DNA from 4 places in the Rhodoferax sp. EU05-FHT12H12 genome. Region 2 is predicted to be linked to each of the others. Evidence: predicted binding sites of a transcription regulator. Region 2 holds the regulator's gene; each other region holds the start of a gene.
What was found. The regulator LexA, encoded in region 2, represses DNA repair genes until DNA is damaged. The targets are predictions, from matches to a motif close to ACTGTATNNNNATACAGT.
Positions count from the first base shown of each region.

Region 1: the regulator LexA is predicted to act here: its motif matches at 1,129-1,146, upstream of AC3WS7_RS14600 (DNA topoisomerase IV subunit B).
Region 3: the regulator LexA is predicted to act here: its motif matches at 1,807-1,824, upstream of imuA (translesion DNA synthesis-associated protein ImuA).
Region 4: the regulator LexA is predicted to act here: its motif matches at 2,317-2,334, upstream of recA (recombinase RecA).

Region 1 is NZ_JBYTDI010000005.1:22,454-26,125, forward strand. It holds gene AC3WS7_RS14600 (DNA topoisomerase IV subunit B) at 1-1,095, opposite strand, end outside; gene AC3WS7_RS14605 (MFS transporter) at 1,223-2,437, shown strand; gene AC3WS7_RS14610 (hypothetical protein) at 2,439-2,564, shown strand; gene AC3WS7_RS14615 (SDR family oxidoreductase) at 2,589-3,401, shown strand; gene AC3WS7_RS14620 (class I SAM-dependent methyltransferase) at 3,398-3,672, shown strand, end outside.
Region 2 is NZ_JBYTDI010000001.1:764,822-768,493, forward strand. It holds gene adk (adenylate kinase) at 1-266, shown strand, start outside; gene AC3WS7_RS03535 (asparaginase) at 311-1,282, opposite strand; gene lexA (transcriptional repressor LexA) at 1,397-2,071, shown strand; gene AC3WS7_RS03545 (hypothetical protein) at 2,093-2,419, shown strand; gene AC3WS7_RS03550 (D-2-hydroxyacid dehydrogenase family protein) at 2,486-3,493, shown strand; gene AC3WS7_RS03555 (type IV pilus assembly protein FimV) at 3,515-3,672, opposite strand, start outside.
Region 3 is NZ_JBYTDI010000002.1:729,248-732,919, reverse strand. It holds gene AC3WS7_RS08280 (Y-family DNA polymerase) at 1-1,098, opposite strand, end outside; gene imuA (translesion DNA synthesis-associated protein ImuA) at 1,067-1,786, opposite strand; gene AC3WS7_RS08270 (flavin reductase family protein) at 1,927-2,511, shown strand; gene AC3WS7_RS08265 (C40 family peptidase) at 2,958-3,470, opposite strand; gene AC3WS7_RS08260 (multidrug effflux MFS transporter) at 3,482-3,672, opposite strand, start outside.
Region 4 is NZ_JBYTDI010000002.1:168,493-172,164, reverse strand. It holds gene argC (N-acetyl-gamma-glutamyl-phosphate reductase) at 1-594, shown strand, start outside; gene recX (recombination regulator RecX) at 676-1,155, opposite strand; gene recA (recombinase RecA) at 1,173-2,273, opposite strand; gene AC3WS7_RS05600 (MarR family winged helix-turn-helix transcriptional regulator) at 2,416-2,898, shown strand; gene AC3WS7_RS05595 (response regulator) at 2,995-3,669, shown strand.

The sequences.
Region 1 (3,672 bases), on a different contig from region 2:
GGGGCGCACGAAGCTGCTGACCAGGCGCACCGCATCACGCGAGTTCAGGCGCTCCTTGATCTGGCCCTGGAACTGCGGGTCCAGAACCTTGGCACTCAGCACATAGCTGGCCCGGGCAAACACGTCTTCGGGCATCAGCTTCACGCCCTTGGGCAGCAGGCTGTGCAGTTCGATAAAGCTTTTGACCGCGGTGAACAGGCCATCGCGCAGGCCGCTCTCGTGCGTGCCACCGGCGCTGGTCGGGATCAGGTTGACATAACTCTCGCGCACCGGCTGGCCTTCTTCGGTAAAGGCCACGCACCAGCTGGCGCCCTCGCCTTCGGCGAAGTTGTCGCTCTGGCTGTCGGCAAAGCCCTCACCATCAAACATGGGGATGACCGGGTCGGCGGTGAGCGTCTGGCCCAGATAGTCTTTGAGGCCACCTTTGTAGAGCCAGTTTTGGCTCTCTTTGCTCTTTTCATTCACCAGCGTCACGCTGACGCCGGGCATCAGCACCGCCTTGCTGCGCAGCAGGTGAGTCAGCTCGCCCATGGGCAGTACGGCAGATTCGAAATATTTGGCATCGGGCCAGACACGCACCGTGGTGCCCTGCTTGCGGTCGCCCTCGCCGGCCTTGCGGATCTCCAGCGCCTCGGTCACGTCGCCGCCCTCAAACGCCAGACGGGCGACCGAGCCTTCGCGGTAGCTGGTGGCCTCCAGGCGCTTGCCCAGCGCGTTGGTCACACTCACGCCCACGCCGTGCAAGCCGCCGGAGAAGCTGTAGGCGCCGCCCTTGCCCTTGTCGAACTTGCCACCCGCGTGCAGGCGGGTGAACACCAGCTCGATCACGGGTGCTTTTTCTTCGGGGTGCATGCCAAACGGGATGCCGCGGCCATCGTCTTCCACGCTGACGGAGCCATCGGCATGCAGGGTGACTTTGATTTTTTTGCCGTGACCGGCCAGTGCCTCGTCGGCGGCATTGTCCAGCACTTCCTGGATGATGTGCAGCGGGTTGTCCGTGCGGGTGTACATGCCCGGGCGCTGTTTCACGGGCTCCAGGCCCTTGAGCACGCGGATCGACGATTCGGAATATTCGGGGGTGGGTTTCACTGCCATAGTGGGCGGATTGTAGTGGGCGCTGAGAAAACAACTGTATGCATATACAGAATACACCAGCATATGGGTTGCCAAGTTTGTCACAGCTGCTGCAGCAAGACCATGGCAAACGGGCTACATTTCAACGATGACTTCCTCCCACAAACCACTCTCCATCGTCCAGATCCTGGCCTGCGGAGCCACCATCGTCACCCTGTCCATGGGCATACGCCACGGCTTTGGCCTGTGGCTGCAGCCCATCACCCAAGCCCAGGGCTGGACACGCGAGACCTTTGCCTTCGCCATAGCCATCCAGAACCTGGTGTGGGGCCTGTCGGGCATATTTGCCGGCATGGCGGCCGACCGCTTTGGCGCCTTTCGCGTGATTGTGGGCGGCGCGGTGCTGTACGCACTGGGCTTGGTCGGCATGGCCTACGCCAACACGCCGCTGCTATTTTCGCTGTCCAGCGGCGTGCTGATCGGCATGGCGCAGGCCGGTACCACCTATGCGGTCATTTATGGCGTGATCGGGCGCAATGTGTCGCTGGAGAAGCGCTCCTGGGCCATGGGCGTGGCCGCGGCAGCGGGGTCATTTGGGCAGTTTTTGATGGTGCCGACCGAAGGATTCCTGATCGGCAGCCTGGGCTGGCAGGAGGCGCTGGTGGTGCTGGGCGCCGCCGCGTTGCTGATGATCCCGCTGGCCTGGGGGCTGCGGGAGCCCGGCTTTGGCGGAGCCACTGCGCCCAAGCGCGATCAATCCATTGGGCAAGCGCTGCGTGAAGCGTTCAAATACCCGAGCTTTCAGTTGCTGATGGCGGGCTACTTTGTTTGCGGCTTCCAGGTCGTGTTCATTGGCGTGCACATGCCCAGCTACCTCAAAGACAAGGGCCTGTCGCCCCAGGTGGCGAGCTACGCACTGGCGCTGATCGGCCTGTTCAATGTGTTTGGCACCTATGCCGCGGGTGTGTTGGGCCAGAAGATGGCCAAGAAAAACATCCTGGCGTTTATCTACCTGGCCCGCGCCGTGGCCATCAGTGTGTTTTTGCTGGTGCCGCTGTCTCCCGCCAGTGTCTACGTGTTTGCATCGGTCATGGGGCTGCTGTGGTTGTCCACCATCCCGCCCACCAATGCCACGGTGGCACAGATTTTTGGCGTCGCCCATCTGTCCATGTTGGGTGGTTTTGTGTTCTTCAGCCACCAGATTGGCTCTTTCATGGGCGTCTGGCTGGGCGGCTACCTCTATGACAAAACCGGCAGCTACGACATCGTCTGGTACATCGCCATTGCCTTGGGCGTGCTGGCCGCGCTGGTGAACCTGCCAGTGCGCGAAGCGCCCATCCAGCGCACGGCGCTGGCACACTGACGTGGTAACCCGCAACCGCCTGTTCATCTGGAGTGCCGTGGTCGCGGCGCTGCTGGGTGTGTTTTACCTGTACACCCAACCCGACTTTCTGGTCCAGCTGGCCAACCAGGTCTGGGCCTGTTTTTGATCACCCCCCCCAATGACCGATAGCCTGAACACCACCATCATCACGGGCGCCTCCGATGGCATTGGCGCCGAAATGGCGCGCCAGTTGGCCCGCCACCACGGGGGCAAAGCCGCGCTGGTGCTGGCGGCGCGCAACGTGGAGCTGCTCCACGCCGTAGCCGCCCAATGCCAAGCACTGGGCGCGCAAACCCTGGTCGTGCCCACGGATGTGTCCATAGAAGCCCAGTGCCGCGCCTTGGTGGACCAGACCATGCAGCGTTTTGGCCGGGTGGATGCACTGATCAACAACGCCGGCATCTCGGCGCAGGCCCTATTCAGCGATGTAAAGGCCGAAGACCTGAGCTGGTTCGAGCAGCTCATGCGCATCAACCTCTGGGGCAGTGTGTGGTGTACCCATGCCGCCCTGCCCCACCTCAAGGCCAGCCAGGGCCATATCGTGGCCGTGTCGTCGCTGGCCGGGCTGGTGGGCGTGCCAGGCCGCACTGCCTACAGCGCCTCCAAATTCGCCATGACCGGTTTCTTTGAGGCCCTGCGCACCGAGTTGCGCGGTGCGGGCGTGAGCGTCACCACCGCCTACCCCGGCGTGGTGCTGACGAATATCCGAAGCCGCGGCCTCAATGCTGCAGGCCAGGCCGCGGGGTCCAGCGGACTGAAAGAGGACGACGCGATGACAGTGGAGGAATGCGCGCGGCTGATTTTGGAAGGGATGGCCAAACGCGAACGAGAAGTGGTGATGACCACCAAGGGCAAGCTGGGCCGCTTCATCAAACTGCTGCTCCCCGGTGTGGTGGAAAAGATGGCACTGGCGGCACTCAAAGACCACGTCAAACCGCAATGAGCGCCAACGATACCGCCCACGGCAGCGGCGCCGCCTCTGCCTGGGTGCAGCGCTGGAGCCATTTGCTGCCCCCAGAAGCTCGCGTGCTGGATGTGGCCTGCGGTGTAGGTCGGCACTTGGCATGGTTTGCCCGGCGCGGCCATGCGGTCACAGGTATTGACCTGGACACCACCCAGGCGGCCCAGCGTGTACCGACAGCCACACTGGTCACCGCAGATGTTGAAAATGCGCCTTGGCCCCTGCTGCACGATGGCACCCCGCAGGCGTTTGG
Region 2 (3,672 bases):
GCACCTACCACGTCAAGTTCAACCCGCCCAAGGCAGAAGGCAAGGACGACGTGACCGGCGAACCGCTGATTCAGCGCGACGACGACAAAGAAGAAACCGTCAAGAAACGCCTGGACGTCTACAGCGCCCAGACCCGCCCGCTGGTGGCGTACTACTCCGGCTGGGCCCAAAAAGATCCCACTGCCGCCCCCCAATACCGCGCCATCAGCGGCATGGGCGATGTAGATGCCATTACCCAACGGGTGATGGAAGCACTGTCTGCGTAAGCGACCTGCCTCCCCCCCAAAAAAAGCCGCGTCAGCGGCTTTTTTTACGCCATCAACTGCAACGTCAACGCAATCCGTGCCTTGACCGGAGACAGGCCCCGGGAATGCGGCAGAGCGGCAGTCGCCTCGCCCTGCACCACCTGGCCACGCGCGCAGCGGCTAGCGCGTACCACCTGCACACCCTGCGCCTGTACTTCCAGCAAAGCGGCCTCCAGGTCCACATGCAGCGTGCCATTGCCGGTTCCGGCCACCACCAGGCCGCGCAATGGTGCAACGGTGTCGTCCGGCCGGGCCAGGCTGCGCACCATGGCCCCCGACGCCCCCACGTAATTCATCACAATCTCCACCCGCGGCCAAGCCACCTTGGCCCAGGCCTGCAAGTCCACCGCATGCGACGGGGTTGTGGAGGCTGACACGCCAAACCAACGCACCCGCCCCTCCTCCACCACAGCCAGCGGCCCGGCATCCCCCGAGTCAAACGCGTCCACGCGGTAGGTATGGCACTTCTGCACCAAGCGGGCGCTGTGCACAGCGCCCGCGCACACGACCAGCACCCCCCGCGCCGTGCCATCCAGCGCCACAGCCACTGCGTCCAGCACGTTTTGCGGACCATCAGGCGTCAGCGCTGACGCCGGGCGCATGGCACAGGTCAGCACCAAAGGCTTGGCCTGCAATAGCGCTGGCGGCAGCACTTGCTCCAGGAAGAAAGCGGTTTCTTCCAGCGTGTCAGTGCCATGGGTGATCAGCACGGCATCCACCTCGGCGTCCTGCAGGTGCTGGGCGCAACGCTGCGCCAACACCGCCCACACGGCAAAGCCCATGTCCTTGCTGTCCACCTGCGCCACCTGCTCGGCCACCAGCGTGCGGCCCTGCAGCGCAGCTTGCAGCGGGGCAATATCCTGCAGCAATGACTGCACGCCCACCTGCCCGGCCTTGTAGCCCACATTGTCCGATCCCCGTTCCGATCGGCCTGCAATCGTGCCGCCCGTGCCCAAAACCACCACTTTTTTACCCATATATCACTGCCCCACTTGCATTAATCAAAAAACTGGTTAAAAATACAGTTACTGGATGAGAAAACAGTGTGTACAGACACACAGCCAGCGCCGACCCACCACGAAGGAGTCAGTATGCTTGAAAGTCCCAAACTCACCGCCCGCCAACAGCAAATTCTGGATCTGATCCAGGGCGCCATTGCGCGCACCGGCGCCCCCCCCACCCGGGCGGAAATCGCCACCGAGCTGGGCTTCAAGTCCGCCAACGCAGCCGAAGAGCATTTGCAGGCCTTGGCCCGCAAAGGCGTGATCGAACTGGTCAGTGGCACTTCCCGCGGCATCCGTCTCAAGGGCGAGGTGCTGCGCTCCATGCAAGAGTCGCGCATGAAACAGTTCGCCCTGCCCTTGCCAGGCCTGGCCCAATTGGCCTTGCCCCTGATTGGCCGTGTGGCCGCCGGTTCGCCCATCCTGGCCCAAGAGCATGTGGACCAAACCTACTACGTCGAAAACAGCCTGTTTCAGCGCCAGCCCGACTACCTGCTCAAGGTGCGCGGCATGTCCATGCGCGACGCCGGCATCATGGACGGCGACCTGCTGGCCGTACAAGCCACCAAAGATGCCAAAAACGGCCAGATCGTCGTCGCCCGCCTGGGTGAAGAAGTCACCGTCAAGCGCTTTCGCCGCAACAAGCACCTGATCGAGCTGCACCCCGAAAACCCCGACTACCAGACCATCGTGGTTGAGCCCGGTGAACCTTTCGAAATCGAAGGCCTGGCCGTAGGCCTGATTCGTAACACCATGTTGATGTAACGCAGACAGAAAGCACCCACCATGAATACCGCCCTCGTGATGAAACCCGACTTTCTGGCCCCCTTGCGACTACTGCTGACATGGCTGCTGCCGAGTCCGCCCCAGCGTGCCCCCCGCTACGCCTCAGCCCGATCTACCGAGCATTGCAATGCTCCTCATTTGATAGCTATGCGCGCAGATTCCACGGGGGCTAGAGGCCAAAATTCCTGTAAATCCAAGCCCTTGCGGGTGGTTCGCGTCCTGGAAAGCGGACAATCCCGCTCCGAGGTCGGTCGCATGGTCATCTCGGGGCGCATGGCCGACGTCTGCGCCGAGCTGGACCGTCTGGCTGCCTGCGAAACTGCGTAACAAAAGCAGGGCAAATTTGCCCTGCGCCCGCCCGGGCAGCCAGCATCCCAAGGCACAATGGCAGGCATGAATATTGTGATTCTGGATGACTATCAGGATGCCGTGCGCAAGCTGCAATGCTCCGCCAAGCTGGATGCCTTCCCGGCCAAGGTGTACACCAATACCGTCAAAGGCATGGGTCAATTGTCCATCCGGCTCAAGGATGCCGACGTCATCGTCCTCATCCGCGAGCGCACCCAAATCACCCGCGCCCTCATCGAGAAGCTCCCTCGTCTCAAACTCATCGCCCAAACCGGTCGCGCTGGCGCACACATCGATGTGCAAGCCTGCACCGAGCGTGGCATTGCCGTGGCAGAGGGCGTGGGCTCCCCTGTCGCCCCTGCGGAATTGACATGGGCCTTGATTCTGGCGGCCATGCGCCGCCTGCCCCAGTACATTGGCAACCTCAAGCATGGTGCCTGGCAGCAGTCCGGACTCAAGGCGGGCTCCATGCCCGCGAATTTCGGGCTAGGTAACGTGCTGCACGGCAAAACCCTGGGGGTGTGGGGCTATGGCCGCATTGGCCAATTGGTAGCGGGTTATGGCCGCGCCTTCGGCATGCACGTTCTGGTCTGGGGCAGCGAAGGTTCGCGCCAAAAAGCCGTGCAAGATGGCTACCAAAGCGCCACAGACCGGGAAGACTTCTTCTCGCGCAGCGATGTGCTGACCCTGCATTTGCGACTCAATGACAACACTCGCTCCATCGTCACCAGCGCCGACCTGGCTTGCATGAAGAATACGGCCCTGTTGGTCAACACCTCACGGGCTGAGTTGATTGAAACAGACGCCCTGATCGGTGCCCTGAACCGTGGTCGCCCGGGCCTGGCCGCAGTGGATGTGTTTGAAACCGAACCCATCTTGCAAGGCCACGCACTGCTGCGTCTGGAGAACTGCATTTGCACGCCCCACATCGGCTATGTGGAGCAGGATAGCTATGAGATGTACTTCGGTGCGGCGTTCGACAATGTCGTGAATTTCATCAAGGGCACACCATCCAACATCATCAATCCCGGCGCGCTTCAGGTGCGGCGCTGAACCTCGGGCCACGCCGCCGCTCTAGCGACGCGAGGTCAACGGTGGTGTGAGGGACAGGCCTGAGGCGTCGAACTCGATGAGATTGTCCGACGCGGGCACGGACTCGGACAAATCCAAGTCAATGTCCATGGAGGGCAAAGCTGCCTCCACCGGAACCGCCCCCGTGTCTGCAGAAGGCT
Region 3 (3,672 bases), on a different contig from region 2:
GTGCAGTTCATGGTCTTTCAGGCCTCTAGCCCCCGTGGATATTGCGCGAGCAGCTCCTGATTTAATAGCGTTTTGTGGCGCCATATCGGCACACCATGGTGCCCAGCGCTGCATCTGCTCGGGCCGGTGGTCGGCCAACGGGCGGACACACTGCACCTGCGCGGCGCCCAGGCGCGCGGCCAGGCGCTCCAGCGTCTGGTGCAGGCTATCGCCCTTGCGCACCTCGTCGGGCAGCAGGCTGTGGCTCTCGCCCGCCAGCGGCGAGGTTTGCAGGCTGCGCAGGCGCAGGTAGAGCACGGGTGCGGGCAAGGTCACGCGCGCCAGCTGCTCGCCCAGAATGCGCTGCAAATGCGCCATGTCTTGCGTGGCCTGGGCGGTGCGCAGCTCCAGCCGGCCCTGCTGGCCACCCGTGTGGTGGGCGTCCACATGCAGCGTGTTGGCGCGGCGCGCGTCCAGGTCCCACCGCAGCTCCAGCGCCAGCACGCCGCGCTGGCGTGCGCGCAGCCACACCAGCAGCTGCGCCAGCAGGCGGCGCGTGCCAAACAGCAGCGCCGGGGCCGACTCCACGCTGGCGGCCAGCTCCAGCGGCGCGTCAAACACCTCGGGTAGCGTGAGCCAGGGGTAGACCTCGGGACGCTGGCCCCAGGCACGGTCCAGCGCGTCCACCAGCTCGGCGCCAAAGCGGCGCACCAGCCCGCCACGCGGTAGCGCACGCAGCTGGCCCCAGGTGCGCACGCCCAGGCGCGCCAACGTGGGCAGATGCGGCCGGGCCGCGGCCAGCACATGCGCCGACAGCGCCTCGGGCGCCACCTCTCGGCCGCCCCACAGCCGCCCCAACGCTATCAAAGATGTAGCGCCTTGCGCAGTTTCCACGGGGGCCAGAGGCTTGTTTGGCTCAAAAATCTGCTGGAGCAAGGCACTGCGCCCGCCAAACAGGCGCTCGCTGGCCGAGATCTCCAGCACCAGCGCGTCCCCCACGCGCGCCACCAGCGGCGTGAAGCGCAGCGCCCACCAGGCCAGCGCGGTGTGCACATCGGCCAGGGCGGGCTCAGGCGAGGCGGCGGCATCAGGCGTGGGTCGCAGTGCGATCCAGTGCATGGGTACCCTCCGCCGCCAGCAGCACGGCCAAGCGGGCCGCGCGCGCCTGCAGCTGCAAGGGCTGCGCCAGCGGTGGCCCACGGCGCTTGACGATGTGCACCGCCAGTGCATCCGTGCGCGGACTCTGCGCCGGTGGCTGCGGCTGCAGTACCAGGCGCAGGGCGGCGGGCGAAGCATCGGCCTGCAGTGCAACCGGGCGCATCACAAACAGCAGCTTGTGGTGCTCGGCAGCGGCCATTTGCAGGCGACGCAGTTGGTCACTGCGCGCCTGCGGCAGCCAAGCCAGCACGGCGTCGACCTCGGCACAGCGCAGCAGCTGCTCGGTCGCCCAAAGCCTTCCGTCTTGAACTGCACCCACCGCCAGCAAGCGGCTGGCGCGCAAGCCCAGCGCCGCCAGAGCCGGTGCAAACGGCAGGTAGGGCGCGCCCACCAGCACCACCGGCCCCTGCCCGCAGCGTGCCAGCGCGGGCAGCAGCAGCCGCCATTCGCTGTGCACGCCGGTAGGTTGCAGCAGCTCCACCAGCGCCCCCACCGGCCAGCCGCCGCCGGGCAATTGCGCGTCCAACAGCGCATCACCCGTGGGCTGCACCACCTGCGGGCTGCTGGCCAGCGCGTGCGCGTGCCAGACATCGGCGTGGATGTCTTGCGGGTCCGGAGAACCGTCGCTGATACGCGCAAGGCTAGTCATGGCAAGGGGTTTGGCTTGTAACTGTATTTATACACAGTATATGGAAAACGCCTCTGCTATCAAAATCAAGAACAGGCTTGCAAGCCCCGGCAAGGGCTGCCATGGCACGGGCTTTTGGGGGCTTTGCTAGAGTGGCCCGCATGACCACCCTGCCCGCTTTCTGCACTCCCGTCCCGCTGGACAAAGCCTACCGCCTGCTCAACCACGGCCCCACCGTGCTCGTGTCATCCGCCCATGCGGGCGAGCACAACGTCATGGCCGCCGCCTGGTCCATGCCACTGGACTTCAGCCCGCCCAAGGTGACGGTGGTGATCGACAAGGCCACGCGCACGCGGGCACTGGTGGAAGGCAGTGGCTGGTTTGCACTCAACGTACCGGCCCGCGGGTTGGCCCAGGCCACGCTGGGCGTGGGCAGTGACAGCGCAGCAGCCATGCCCGACAAGCTGCAACACCACGGCATCCAGACCTTTGCCGTGGAAGGCAGCGAACTACCGCTGGTGCACGGCTGCGTGGGCTGGCTGCTGTGCAAACTGGTACCCGAGCCGCACAACCAGCAAACCTACGACCTCTTCATCGGCGAAGTGACCCAAGCCTGGGCCGACAGCCGCGTGTTCATCAACGAGCACTGGGAATTTGACAAGGCACCGGATGCATTGCGGACCTTGCACTATGTGGCGGGCGGGCAGTTTTTTGTGATTGGGGAAGGGGTGAAGGTGGGGTCGTGATAATGTGAATCCCAAAATTGGGGAGGCAGCATCTTGTCGGCACACACGGTTACGTTATCGCACCCAAACGGCAAACAATTGAAGCTCAACAAGGGGTTTAGTTGGCTTGGCTTTCTCATCCCTCAATTTTGGGCGTTGCTCCATAGTCAATGGCGACTCTGGGGACTCTCTTTGACGCCAATCCTTTTGGTAAGAGTCGGGGACGGCATATCTGAATATTGCACAAAGACAGCCAAGCTGTGTGACCCTGCTTTCAATGGAATTGTGCTCGTAGCTCTTTGCATACAACTAGCCCTGATGATCTCGTATGGGATTTATGGCAACAGGATGGCCTTGTCAAATGCAAAAGCACGTGGATATCTAGGCCATGACTGAAATTAGCCTACTCACAAATTGATCGATTCAATAAATACATCTCAACGCAAGATAAGGCTTGATGCCAAAACTCACGGCCTCCGGTAACTCACCTGCTGCTTCGCCCAGTAAGACGACTTGAGGCTATCCAGCCGCACCGTCCCGCCCGTAGAGGGCGCGTGCACAAAGCGCCCTTCCCCCACATAAATGCCCGCGTGCGTGGCGCGGCCGTTTTGCGCAAAGACGACCAAGTCACCCGTGCGCAGACTTGGCGCTGGAATGCTGGCGCCCCAATCGATCAACCCCGCGGTGGAGCGCGGTGCCACCACACTCGCGCGCTGTTTGTAGACGTAACCAATGAGGCCGCTGCAATCGAAGCCGCTGGCCGGCGTGTTGCCGCCATAACGGTACGGCGTGCCCACCAAACCAATGGCCATGACGGTGACGTCGTTGGCTTGTTCCAGCGTCAGGCGTCCAGCGGGCTGGGGTGCTGCCACCGGCGGTGCCGATGCCTGCGGCACTGAAGAGCAGCCGGTCAGGACGACCAGCACACCTGCCACCAGCGCCGTGCCAATCGGTGACCCCACACGCCCCACCCATCGCATCGCTGCGCCGTTCACAAGCCGTCCACCTTCTGCCCGATCTCAGGCCAGCGCCGACGGATAAACACCCAGGAGCACAGGCCCAGGCACATCATCAGCACCGATGAAGCGGCCAGTGCCACGGTGGAGTGCATGACCAGCGGCGAGATGACACCGGCCACCAGGCCGTTGGCCGTGGAGCCCACAAACATCTGCAGGCTGGACG
Region 4 (3,672 bases), on a different contig from region 2:
GTGAGCAACCCGGGCTGTTACGCCACCGGAGCAATTGCACTGATCCGCCCGCTGGTAGATGCAGGCCTGCTGCCTGCCGATTTCCCCGTTTGCCTGCCCTCGGTGAGTGGCTATTCGGGTGGCGGTCGCACCATGATCGAGGCCTACGAGCAAGGCACGGGCGCGCCCTACGAGCTGTACGCCCTGGGCCTCAAGCACAAGCACATCCCTGAAATCATGCAGTACGGGGGCCTGACACGGCGCCCGCTGTTTGTGCCATCGGTGGGCAATTTCAAACAAGGCATGCTGGTGCAACTGCCCCTGCATCTGGACACCTTGCCTGGCCAGCCCAGCGCGCAAGACCTGAACAAGGCGCTGGCCCAGCACTATGCGGGCAGCACCTGGGTGACCGTGGAGCCCGTCACACCCGACCTCAAACTGGATGCTGCAGCGCTGGCCGACACCAACCAACTGGAATTGCGCGTGTTTGCCAATGACGCGGCCAAAGACGGCTTTGCCCATGCCGTGTTGGTGGCTCGCCTCGACAACCTGGGCAAGGGTGCCAGCGGCGCAGCCGTGCAGAACCTGCAATTGATGCTGGGCCTGGAAGGTTAAGCCCCCACGCTCCGCCGCTGCGCGGGTCGCTGGCCCCCAAGGGGGACCAATTTGCCTTGGGGGGCCCGGCGGCAAATTGCCCTAATCTTCGTCCGCGCCCGACACCACCTTGTGGATGGTGTCGCCGCCAAAGCCGCGACTGGCCAGAAAGCGCATCTGCTTGCCGCGCTCGGCCGCATCAGCGGGCTGGCGGCCAAACTTCTTGCGCCAGATCTCGCGGGCGCGCTCCAGTTCACTGGCGCGCAGGGCCTGCACCGCTTCGGCCACGGCCTGCGGCTCCAGCCCTTTGGCCTGCAGCTCTTGCTTGATGCGCGAAGCACCCAGCTTGCTGGCCCGCCGATGCACCACCGACTCCAGCACCCGCGCCTCGTTGATAAACCCCTTGGCCTGCAGAGCGTCCAGCACCTTGGCCACAGCGCCGGGCTCTTCCTCGTACTGCGCCAGCTTGCGCTCCAGCTCGGCCCGGGAATGCTCCCGGGTGCTGAGCAGGCGCAAGGCACGGCCGGTCAAGGATGGCGTTTGTATTGCTCCTGATTTCATAGCTGCTTGCGCAGTATCCATAAGGGTTAAAGGCCAATTTACTCAGATTTTTCGGCCTTGTCGCCCTTCTTCCCCTTGGTCTTGACCTCGGGTTCGGCCACGGGCAGCAAGGGGATACCCAGGCCTTCGCGCACCTTGTTTTCGATCTCTACCGACAGGGCCGGGTTTTCACGCAGGAACTCCCGCGCGTTGTCACGGCCCTGACCGATTTTTTCGCCCTGGTAGGCGTACCAGGCACCAGACTTTTCCAGAATGCCGGCCGTCACGCCCATGTCGATGATTTCACCGTGGCGGCTGATGCCCTCGCCGAACAGGATGTCGAACTCGGCCGTCTTGAACGGGGGCGCCACCTTGTTCTTCACCACCTTGACCTTGGTTTCGTTGCCGATCGCGTCCTCGCCCTTCTTGATGGTGCCGGTGCGGCGGATGTCCAGGCGCACCGAGGCGTAGAACTTCAGCGCGTTGCCGCCGGTAGTCGTTTCGGGGCTGCCGAACATCACGCCAATCTTCATGCGAATCTGGTTGATGAAGATGACCATGCAGTTGGTCTTCTTGATATGGGCGGTGAGCTTGCGCAGGGCCTGGCTCATCAGGCGGGCCTGCAGACCGGGCAAGCTGTCACCCATTTCGCCTTCCAGTTCGGCCTTGGGTGTCAACGCCGCCACCGAGTCCACGATGATCAGATCGACCGCGCCGGAGCGCACCAGGCTGTCCACAATTTCCAGCGCCTGCTCACCGGTGTCGGGCTGGGAGATCAGCAGGTCTTGCAGGTTCACGCCCAGCTTTTGGGCGTACTGCACGTCCAGCGCATGCTCGGCGTCCACAAAGGCGCACTGGCCGCCCTGCTTTTGCATTTCGGCAATCACCTGCAGCGTCAGCGTGGTCTTGCCGGATGACTCCGGACCGTAGATTTCGACGACACGCCCCCGGGGCAGACCGCCTACGCCCAGCGCAATGTCCAGCCCCAAGGAGCCGGTGGAGACGACCTGGATGTCCTCGATCACCTCGCCCTCGCCCAAGCGCATGATGGTGCCCTTGCCGAACTGCTTTTCGATCTGGGCCAGGGCCACCTGCAGGGCCTTGGCCTTTTCGGCGTTGCCACCATTGGTGTTGTTGGGGTTCTTGACGGGTGCGTCCATGAGAAATCTCCTTGAAAATCAATGGGTTGGTGCGCCGCAGCCATCTGGATTTAACAACAGGCTGGATGCTTGAACAGTAGTTTAAGCGGCACATTAAAAACCTCAAACACATTTTTTAATCAGTTTGCATTACCATTTAGCCGTGCCTGACTCCCTCCCCATCCCGAATGACACCTGGCGGCAAAACCACTTGGGCCACTGGCTGCGCCTGGCGCTGGAGCGCTTTGACGCACGGGTGCTGGAGCTGATGGCGCACCACCCCGGTGTGCCACTGGGGCTGTCCAATCTGGCCGAGCGCGGGCAGGTGGGCGCGGCCCACATCCACATCACGCGGCACCTGGCAGTAGAAGGTTTGCGCCTGACTGATCTGGCCCAGCGTGCCGGCATGAGCAAGCAGGCCATGGGCACGCTGGTGACCCAGTGCGAGGCCTGGGGCATGGTGACGCGCAAAGACGACCCGGCCGATGCGCGCGCGCGGCACGTTCAGTTCACGGCCATCGGCCTGGCCTGGCTGGGGGCCTACCGGGAAGCGGTGGCTCAGGCCGAAGACGAGCTGCGCCAAGCCGTCAGCGCCGAAGTCGCCACCGTGGTGGCCCTGGGCCTGGAGGCCTACAGCGGGCGGTAGCGGCGTCGCCACTGCCACGCCAGGGGGCGTGCAGGGCGCGCGCCTAGAATGGCAAAAACACCGCAGCAACGCGCTGCCCGAGCGAGGAGACAACCCATGCGAATACTCATAGCCGAAGACGACCAGGTCCTGGCCGACGGCCTGCTGCGCGCCCTGCGCAGTGCGGGCGCCGCTGTGGACCACGTGGCCAGTGGCACCGAAGCTGATGCCGCGCTGATGACCAACACCGAGTTCGATCTGCTGATCCTGGACCTGGGCCTGCCCAAGATGCACGGGCTGGAGGTGCTGAAGAAACTGCGCGCCCGCGGCTCTTCGCTGCCGGTGCTCATCCTCACCGCAGCCGACAGCGTGGACGAGCGCGTCAAGGGCCTGGACTACGGCGCTGACGACTACATGGCCAAACCCTTCAGCCTGCAAGAGCTGGAAGCCCGTGTGCGTGCCCTGGTGCGCCGTGGCATGGGCGCCACCAGCGCCAGCATCAAACACGGGCCGCTGACCTACGACCAGGCCGGCCGCGTGGCCACCATCGACGGCAAAATGGTGGAGCTGTCTGCCCGTGAATTGGGCCTGCTGGAAGTGCTGCTGCAGCGCGCCGGCCGCCTGGTCAGCAAGGACCAGTTGGTGGAGCGCCTGTGCGAGTGGGGCGAAGAGGTGAGCAACAACGCCATCGAGGTCTACATCCACCGCCTGCGCAAGAAGATCGAGAAGGGCCCCATCCGCATCGCCACCGTGCGGGGCCTGGGTTATTGCCTGGAAAAGATCGCCCCCTGAATA